DNA from 2 places in the Agrobacterium bohemicum genome. Region 1 is predicted to be linked to the other one. Evidence: predicted binding sites of a transcription regulator. Region 1 holds the regulator's gene; the other holds the start of a gene.
What was found. The regulator PhoB, encoded in region 1, activates phosphate uptake and scavenging genes when phosphate is short. The targets are predictions, from matches to a motif close to TGTCATNNANCTGTCAT.
Positions count from the first base shown of each region.

Region 2: a site for PhoB is predicted at 3,033-3,049, ahead of ATO67_RS13345 (alkaline phosphatase). Genes of this name have one in related genera too.

Region 1 covers NZ_KQ961028.1:243,744-248,662, forward strand. The annotation lists gene ATO67_RS11905 (hypothetical protein) at 30-251, opposite strand; gene ATO67_RS11910 (cold-shock protein) at 482-691, opposite strand; gene ATO67_RS23110 (hypothetical protein) at 1,270-1,416, shown strand; gene phoB (phosphate regulon transcriptional regulator PhoB) at 1,423-2,106, opposite strand; gene phoU (phosphate signaling complex protein PhoU) at 2,139-2,855, opposite strand; gene pstB (phosphate ABC transporter ATP-binding protein PstB) at 2,939-3,754, opposite strand; gene pstA (phosphate ABC transporter permease PstA) at 3,770-4,919, opposite strand, start outside.
Region 2 covers NZ_KQ961029.1:238,455-243,373, reverse strand. The annotation lists gene ATO67_RS13355 (ABC transporter ATP-binding protein) at 1-658, opposite strand, end outside; gene ATO67_RS13350 (hypothetical protein) at 661-1,107, opposite strand; gene ATO67_RS13345 (alkaline phosphatase) at 1,218-2,975, opposite strand; gene dnaK (molecular chaperone DnaK) at 3,330-4,919, shown strand, end outside.

The DNA of each region.
Region 1 (4,919 bases):
TTCCAGTTGATGCGTCATGCCGACCGGGGTCAGGATTTTTTGGCGCGTTTCGTTGGGATGACTGCGGGTTTCATGCTGTCGTCAAGTTCTTTCGCAAGGCGCGCTTCACGCAGCCTGATGGTCTTTTCGTCGCGAGCCTGGGCAATGGAGTTGAGTTCATCAACCGCACGACCGCGTGCAAAAAACTGCGATTGCGTAGCGCCGAAAGCGATTTCGGCCTGCTTGCGAGATTTGCTGTGAGCGTCAGACATGGAGTTCCCTTCCTATCGCATCGCACTGAAAATCGGAATCGATTTTTTAAAAAGGACGATACGCAGATTTATTGCTCGAAGCGTATTCGTGCATCTCGACGATGCAATACGTTCAAGCGTTTGGCCGTCGAGCGGCACAAAAAAAGGCCAGGCAACCTGCCTGACCTCGATTGGTCTCATGCTTTCAACAATGCCAGTACATCCGTGGTCAATGGAAAGCAGAGTCCGTATTATACAGCCTGCAGGTTGCAAGCAGACATTTTGCCCGACTTGTTGTCGCGCTCAAGGTCGTAGCTCAGCTTCTGGCCTTCAACGATTTCGCGCATACCTGCACGCTCTACAGCGGAGATGTGTACGAATGCGTCTGTGCCGCCGTTGTCAGGCTGAATGAAGCCGAAGCCCTTGGTGGAGTTAAACCATTTTACTGTGCCTGTGGTCATAATGAACCCTTTCAAAGCATAAGAGATAGATCGCAGAACTTGCGTCCCGCGTGCGATTATAGCGATTTTTTTGAAGGAAAGGGTTAGTTCAAAACGCGGTGCTAATCGCGCGGCAACCAAAGCTCAGCAAGCAAAATATCGATATGACATTGATAGACGTTTATCGTCGGATAGTCAAACTTTAATTTTGAGATAATGACATCGACTACCGATGGCGCTGCTCGAAGGGTACGTTTGGTGCATGCTGGCAGTTGGCTTTTATATCAGAAAGAGGTGCCCCTGGACCCAATCGACGTCTTGGAAAAATATATCTCAGACATATGGTCCAAAGTTATTGAAGCTCCTTTTCTATCCATCTCCCGTCGGTCTTGTGGAGATGGAAGGGTATACGTTGAGTGGGCCAATAATCACTATTGGCTCATCTGTGAAGAGCGCGGCAAGGAATACTGGCGCAGGGAAGCCGAGGACATCGATGATGCCGCATTCGAGTTGAATTCGACAGAACTTATGATGCACGCAATCAAAAAGGAGCGCTCTTTACGTCCCGCAAAAGTGTCCTACCATCTCGTTGGAACTGGATGTACCTGGACATCGAAATGATGGGCGCGATGAAAACGAGTTATGGAATTCGAGCAAAACAGCGCTACGTCGAAGTTTTGCAGCGCGCGCGCCTGAGCCAAGAAGAAAGACTTTACGCGCGCTACCCAATCAATCTGGAAGTCTGATATCTATCAGGCTTCCATAGAGTATCCCGCGCCGCGCACGGTGCGGATAACATCCTGCATATTGGAGAAGTTGAGCGCCTTGCGCAGGCGGCCGACGTGGACGTCCACGGTGCGTTCATCCACATAGATGTCGTGACCCCAGACGCCGTCGAGAAGCTGAGAGCGCGAGAAAACACGACCGGGAGACACCATCAGGAATTCCAGCAGGCGGAATTCGGTTGGTCCGAGCCGCACTTCACGGGTCTTGCGGTGAACCCGGTGGGTTTCCCGGTCCAACTCGATATCCCCGCATTTCAGCACCGAAGACAGGACTTCGGGACGAGCGCGGCGCAGCATGGCCTTGACGCGGGCCATCAGTTCCGGCGTTGAAAATGGCTTGACCACATAGTCGTCGGCACCGGTGGCCAGACCACGCACACGTTCGCTTTCCTCACCACGTGCCGTCAACATGATGATCGGGAGGCGTTCGGTTTCAGGACGCATTCTCAGACGGCGGCAAAGCTCGATGCCGGAAACGCCCGGCAGCATCCAGTCCAGGATCAAAAGATCCGGCGTGCGCTCCTGCAAGCGGATTTCCGCTTCGTCGCCACGCGGGATCGTGTCCACGTCGTAACCTTCGGATTCCAGATTGTAGCGAAGAAGAACGCTCAACGCCTCTTCATCTTCGACAACTGCTATTTTCGGCACCATGGCTAAGGGACTCCGCCAGTCTTATAGGGAATTCACTCGGTTACTGCACCGAGCGTGTTGGAACTGTCGTCCTTGGGACGCTCGCCTTCCGGCTGGCTACCGGTGGCCATGTAGTAGATGGTCTCCGCGATGTTCGTGGCATGATCGCCAACACGCTCTATGTTCTTGGCACAGAACAGAAGATGCGTGCAGGTGGTAATGTTGCGCGGATCTTCCATCATATATGTCAGCAACTCGCGAAACAGCGAGGTGTACATCGCGTCGATTTCCTCGTCGCGCTCGCGGATGGTCTGTGCCTTTTCCGCCGAACGGGTGGAATAGACGTCCAGAACGTCTTTCAGCTGCACCAGCGCCAGTTCGGACAGATGCTCGAGACCGCGCGCCAGCTTGCGAGGAACGCCGGTTCCGGCAACCGCTATAACGCGCTTGGCCGTGTTCTTGCCGAGGTCGCCGACGCGCTCCAGATCGGCAGCGATGCGCAGCGAGCCAATGATTTCGCGAAGGTCGGCTGCCATAGGCTGGCGCTTGGCAATGGTGACGATGGCCTTGTCGCCGATTTCGCGTTCGGCGTTGTCAAGGATCGTGTCATCCGAGATGACCTTCTGGGCCAGGGCTGCGTCGGAATTGACGAGGGCGCGCACGGCATCCGCGCACATCTGCTCCGCCAGACCGCCCATTTCGGCGATACGGCGGGTCAGGAACTTCAGCTCTTCATCGTAAGCGGACATGATATGCGAGTGGGTCGGCATGTTCTACTCTCCAGTTTCGGTGCGATTCCGCAAGCCCAGCCGGGCTCAAGCGGTTTGCGCTGATGTTGTGAACCAACGGCAGATCAGCCGAAGCGGCCCATGATGTAGTCCTGCGTACGCTGGTCATCCGGGTTGGTGAACATCTTGTCGGTGTCATTTTCTTCCACCAGATGGCCGAGGTGGAACATGGCCGTGCGCTGAGATACGCGGGCGGCCTGCTGCATAGAGTGCGTCACGATAACGATCGTATAGTTGGCGCGCAGCTCGTGGATCAATTCCTCGACCTTGGCAGTCGCAATCGGGTCCAGCGCCGAGCATGGCTCATCCATCAGGATGACTTCAGGCGAAACGGCAATGGCGCGGGCGATGCAAAGACGTTGCTGCTGGCCACCGGAAAGACCGGTACCGGATTCGTGCAGGCGATCCTTTGCTTCGTTCCACAGGCCGGCCTTTTGCAGGCTGGCTTCGACGATCTGGTCCATATCAGCCTTGCTGCGGGCAAGACCGTGGATGCGTGGGCCGTAGGCGATGTTTTCATAGATCGTCTTCGGGAATGGGTTCGGCTTCTGGAACACCATGCCGACGCGCGCGCGCAACTCAACTACGTCGATCGCGGGATCGTAGACATCGTCCTCATCGAGCGTGATCTTGCCGGTGACGCGGCAACCGTCGATCGTGTCGTTCATGCGGTTCAGCGTCCGCAGGAAAGTAGACTTTCCACAACCGGATGGCCCGATCAAAGCTGTTACCGTGTTTTCGCGAACGTTGAGGTTCACATCGTAAAGGGCGCGTTTCTCGCTATAATAGACAGAAACGTCCTTGCCGATCATCTTGTACGAAACTTCATTCATTTTCTTGTCCAGCGCCTTTTCAACTGCTGCTTCCGACAACATGTTCATAGCTTTCAAGCTCCTCTACCAGCGCCGTTCAAAGCGGCGACGCAACAGAATTGCGCCAACATTCATGACGATGAGGAACATAAGCAGGATGATAATAGCGCCGGATGTTCTTTCGACAAAGGCACGTTCTGCTTCGTTCGCCCACATGTAAATCTGCACCGGCAGGGCCGTAGACGGGTCCATGGGTGTTGTCGGATAGTTCGTGACGAAGGCGACCATGCCGATCAGAAGCAATGGCGCGGTTTCACCGAGAGCATGCGCCAGGCCGATGATCGTGCCGGTCAGAATGCCGGGCATGGCAAGCGGCAGGACATGGTGGAAAATGGTCTGCATTTTCGACGCGCCAAGGCCAAGAGCCGCGGCACGGATGGAGGGTGGCACTGCCTTCAGCGCCGCGCGGGTGGCGATGATGATGGTTGGCAGAGTCATCAGGGTCAGAACCAGACCGCCAACCAGCGAGGCCGAGCGTGGAAAGCCCATGAAGTTGATGAAGACCGACAGACCAAGCAGACCGTAAACAATCGAGGGAACGGCAGCCAGGTTGTTGATGTTGACCTCGATGAGATCCGTCAGGCGGTTCTTTGGCGCAAACTCTTCCAGATAGATGGACGCTGCGACACCGATGGGCAGAGACAGAACCAGCACGATCAGCATCATGTAGAACGAGCCGATGAGAGCAACGCCAACGCCAGAGGCTTCCGGACGGCTGGATGCGCCGTTGAAGAAGATGCCGGTGTTGAACTGCTTGGCAATCTGGCCAGCATCGGTGAGTTGCTTGACCCAGGCGAGTTGCTGATCGGATATCCGACGGTTCTGTTCATTGACAGTCAGATCGACCTGGCCCTTGAAGGCGCTGTCGAGATCGCCCGACGCCAGAAGGGAGACGGTGCGTGTTGTGCCGATGATGCTTGGATCATTGACGACGACATCCCGGAGCTGAACGCGGATACCATCCGAAATCATCGCAGAGACACCGCGCAGAGCCGTGCGGTCATCCAGCGAAACGCCAAGTGCCTTGGCCACCGCATTGCGGGCCACGAGAGGATAGTTGGCCGTAACGAGCTTGGCCGGGTTCTGAGCACGCACATTATCCGGATCGATGATCTGTTCAGAAAACTCGACCGGGACGGTAATCATGGTCTGCTGGAACGCTGTGTAACCCTTG
Region 2 (4,919 bases), on a different contig from region 1:
TCATGATACGGCCATTGCCAAGTTCCAGACGGCGGTCGAGGCGCTGCGCCAACAGCCTGTCATGGGTGATGACGATGAGCGTCGTGCCTTCGGCCCGCGCCAGATCGACCAGCATGCGACCGATGGCCTCGCCATTGTCGGGGTCCAAACTTGCGGTGGGCTCATCGGCGACAATGACACCGGGCTTTCGCAGAAGCGCGCGCGCAATTGCCACGCGCTGCATCTCGCCCCGCGACATGGTGTTTATATTCTGATCGGGCCTACCTAGACCGGTTTTTTCAAGCAATTCGGCTGCACGTTTGCCATAGCCACCAGACATGGCGCGACTGAGATGAACTGGCAACAGGACGTTTTCAATCGCGGACAGGCCGGGCAGAAGATGAAACTCCTGCATGACAAGCCCGACATTTTCGCCCCGCCAGCGGTCGCGTCTGGTCTCGCTTAATCCGGCAATGTCCTGATCACCCCAGACCACCTTTCCCTCACGCACCCGTTCCAGACCGGTGATGATATTGACGAAGGTGCTTTTGCCGGAACCGGATGGGCCCGTTATCGCGACCATCTCTCCGGCTGCGACAGTCAAAGCATCGATATGCAACACGGGCGCAGCGAGCCCGGCGTAGGAGACGGTGAGACCGGAGATGGTTAGAGACAGCATGTTCAAGACACCGAATATTGAGCATCTCTGATGCGCACGAGGCTAACGAAACCCGTCTCCGGGTCGGTCCATGAACCGTGCTCCAAAGTTCCGGTCACTTCGATCGTCGTGCTGGGCTGCACGAAGGTCTGTTTTTCCGAGAGGTAGACGACGACGATATTATCCGGCCAGTCGGAATCCGACGAACAGAACGGACAAAGCGCCATCGGGATTTCTGTCAGCACAAAGAATGCAGCTTCGGCTTTCAGGGGCGGAGCCATGAAGCCCTTCATGCGGATTTCCCTGCCGCTCAATTGCTTCAGTTTATCGGAATACTCCAGACCCAACACGCCGATCTTGCCATACATCTCATCGAAGGTCAGCGGCGACGGCGCTGCAAATGACTGCCGTGCGCTGAGTGAAAACACAGCTAGGCTGGCGAGTTGAAGCGACTGTCTGCGTGTGAGCATGCGGGAACGGTGCGCCATGACGATCTCCGATTCGACCTGTCCGGGTTCTTCTAAACGATGCAATCCGGCCCGCTGTTTGCGAGCCGGATCACGATCAGTCAGTGCAGTGTTTACTGCGTCTGCTTTGTGCCGAGGGCGAAGGTATCGGCCAGCACGCGGTACACGTCGCTCTGTTCCATGTAGCCCTTGAACTCTTCTGAGCCTGGGCCTGTGGACTGAAGAACGATATCATCAACGGCGTGAACGCCGCTATCACCGTCCTTTGGAATGTTACCCTGCACGAAAACGGCGCCGGGTACGTTCTTGTAGGCTTCGTTGGCGATGTATTCCTTCTTCTCGTTCTGGATGGCCGGAACGAAAGGACCGTCCATCTTGGGACGGAATGTTTCGTAATGGTCAGGACCATTATTGGCGTTCAGGAACAGGCGGCGGGTAACATCGACACGGTCAGGATAACCGTCGCCATCCTTGTCTTCGTAGTTCGGAAAGCCGGCTTCGGCGTAGGTACCGACCTTGGCGCGCATTTCATCGCCCGGCTTTTCGTCATCGACGGTGCCGATGATGGAGACGCCATGGGTGTGGTCGCCGGTGACGACGATCAGCGTATCCGGGTTCTTCGCCGCGAATTCGCGGGCAACGCCGACGGCCTTGTCGAACTCGATGGTTTCGATGACGGCGCGATCCCAGTCCAGCGGATGGGACATTTTATCGATGTTGGCAGCTTCGACCATCAGGAAAAAGCCGTCCTGATTTTTCGACAGTTCACCGAGGGCCGCCTTGGTCATATCGACCAGACCGGGCTGATTTGGAAACTTGTCGACCGTGCCCTTCTTAAGGAAGTTGCGGTCGAGCAGCGTATCCATGTTGCTGGTGTGAAACAGGCCAAGGAGCTTTCCGGTGTTTGAACCTTCAGCTTTTTCAAGCTCGCTCTTGTCGGTGGCCAGCGTGTAACCGGCCTCCTTGAAAAGCTTGATATAGTCCTTGTCATCCTTGCGCTTGGAACCGGGAGTGTCCTTACCCAGGAAGTACGCCGAACCACCGCCCAGAACTACGTCTGGCTTGACGTCGAACATCATGCCTGTGATCTCGGCCTTGTCGGCGCGCTTGCGGGTATGGGAAACGACAGCGGCTGGCGTCGCATCCTGCAATTCGGACGTCGTGACGATGCCGATCGACTTTTTCGTCTGGCGGCGAAGGGCTTCAGCCAGCGTTTCGACCTTCGGGTCGTCAAGGCTAGAAGGTGTGCGGTCACCATAGACGCCAAGCGCGTTCACGGCGGTCTTGTGACCCGTCATGTAAGCCGACATGGTGTTGGCACTGTCGGTAGCGACAGCTTCTGTCGACGATGTGCCGATGAACGCCATATGGTCCATCTCGTCCATGTTGAGGCGGCCGTTCGCCTTACCTTCGGTCATGCCCTTGGACACGATGCGGGCAGCCGTACGGTGCGCAACGGAAAGGCCGTCACCCAACAGGAAGATAACGTTCTTAGCTTTTGGTGCTTCACCGGTGCCGTAAACAGTCCATGTGACGTTTTTCGTCTCGGCGCCAGCAGAAACCTCAACTTTGTAATCGCCAGCCTGTGAAATCTTCAGCCCGCGCAATGTGACGGCAGAACCGAGGACCTTGTCTTCTTTGCCCTTTTCTTCCGCTGTGAATATGACGTCGGAACCGAAGACCGTCTTGTAATCCTGGCCATTGACGGTGATCTTGACGTCCTCAGGCTTTACGACGCTCTTGAACTCTACCTTGAAATCAAAAGGGGAGCCGGTGAGAATCGTCGCACGATCAAGGGGATAAACGGTCGCAGCGTGTGCTGTACCGGCAAGAATGGTGGTGGCAACGAATGCAGCATAAAGTTTGCGCATGATAACCTCTATGGCGTTATGTTTTATGGAAATGCTTCCCGCCTATAGGCATCACGCATGACAGAGACATGACGATTAACGCGAATCTGTTGGACTCATGCAACCTGGTTGTCTGGCGATCTTGGGGCATACGGAGTGGCTGTGACGCCCCGTATGTTTTTTCTGAAGCTGCATTTCTTGATTTTTGCAGCGATGGACACATCTATCTGCCTTGCAGCGGGAAAAATCGCTCCTTATATACCCCCCAGAACAGCATTGAAGAATGCTGCACAAACACGAAGACCATCCAAGTCAAGGAGTTGTCAGTGGAATGCCTCACGGGGTTCCGACAGCTCGCTTCAAGGAGAGAAGAAAATGGCAAAAGTAATCGGTATCGACCTTGGCACGACCAACTCCTGCGTCGCAGTGATGGACGGCAAGGATATTAAAGTTATTGAAAACGCCGAAGGCGCGCGCACGACCCCGTCCATGGTTGCGTTCAGCGATGATGGCGAGCGTCTGGTCGGTCAGCCTGCGAAGCGTCAGGCTGTTACCAACCCTACCAACACATTGTTTGCCGTAAAGCGCCTTATCGGTCGCCGTTACGAAGACCCGACTGTCGGCAAGGACAAGGCTCTTGTTCCGTTCGAGATCGTCAAGGGTGACAATGGCGATGCCTGGGTTCAGGCGCAGGGCAAGGGTTATTCCCCTTCGCAGATTTCCGCCATGATCCTTCAGAAGATGAAGGAAACGGCTGAATCCTACCTCGGCGAAAAGGTCGAGAAGGCCGTTATCACGGTTCCCGCCTACTTCAACGACGCACAGCGCCAAGCCACCAAGGATGCTGGCCGCATTGCTGGTCTTGAGGTTCTGCGCATCATCAACGAGCCGACGGCTGCTGCTTTGGCATATGGCCTCGACAAGAAGGAAGGCAAGACGATTGCCGTGTACGACTTGGGCGGCGGCACCTTTGATATTTCCGTTCTGGAAATCGGCGATGGCGTTTTTGAAGTGAAGTCCACCAATGGCGATACGTTCCTTGGCGGTGAAGACTTCGACATGCGTCTGGTCGAGTATCTGGCTGGTGAATTCAAGAAGGACCAGGGCATTGACCTCAAGGGCGACAAGCTTGCGCTTCAGCGTCTGAAGGAAGCCGCTGAAAAGGCGAAGATCGAACTGTCGTCGTCGCAGCAGACCGAAATCAATCTCCCGTTCATCACCGCAGATGCAACCGGTCCAAAGCACCTGACACTGAAGCTGACTCGAGCCAAGTTCGAAAGCCTTGTGGACGATCTGGTTCAGCGTACGGTTGCACCGTGCAAGGCTGCGCTCAAGGATGCTGGCCTCACCGCAGCCGAGATCGAAGAAGTCGTTCTCGTCGGTGGTATGAGCCGCATGCCGAAGGTCCAGGAAATCGTCAAGCAGCTGTTCGGCAAGGAGCCACATAAGGGTGTGAACCCGGATGAAGTTGTTGCCATGGGTGCCGCCATTCAGGCTGGCGTTCTGCAGGGTGACGTAAAGGACGTTCTGCTTCTCGACGTAACGCCTCTGTCGCTCGGCATCGAAACACTGGGTGGCGTGTTCACACGTCTGATCGACCGTAACACGACGATCCCGACGAAAAAGAGCCAGACCTTCTCTACCGCCGAAGACAGCCAGTCTGCCGTGACCATTCGCGTCAGCCAGGGTGAGCGCGAAATGGCTGCCGACAACAAGTCGCTCGGCCAGTTCGACCTCGTTGGCCTGCCGCCGGCACCCCGCGGCGTTCCGCAAATCGAAGTTACTTTCGATATCGACGCCAACGGCATCGTGCAGGTTTCCGCTAAGGACAAGGGCACTGGCAAGGAGCAGCAGATCCGCATCCAGGCATCTGGTGGTCTGTCTGACGCCGACATCGAAAAGATGGTGAAGGATGCCGAGGCCAACGCCGAAACCGACAAGAAGCGTCGCGCCGGTGTAGAGGCC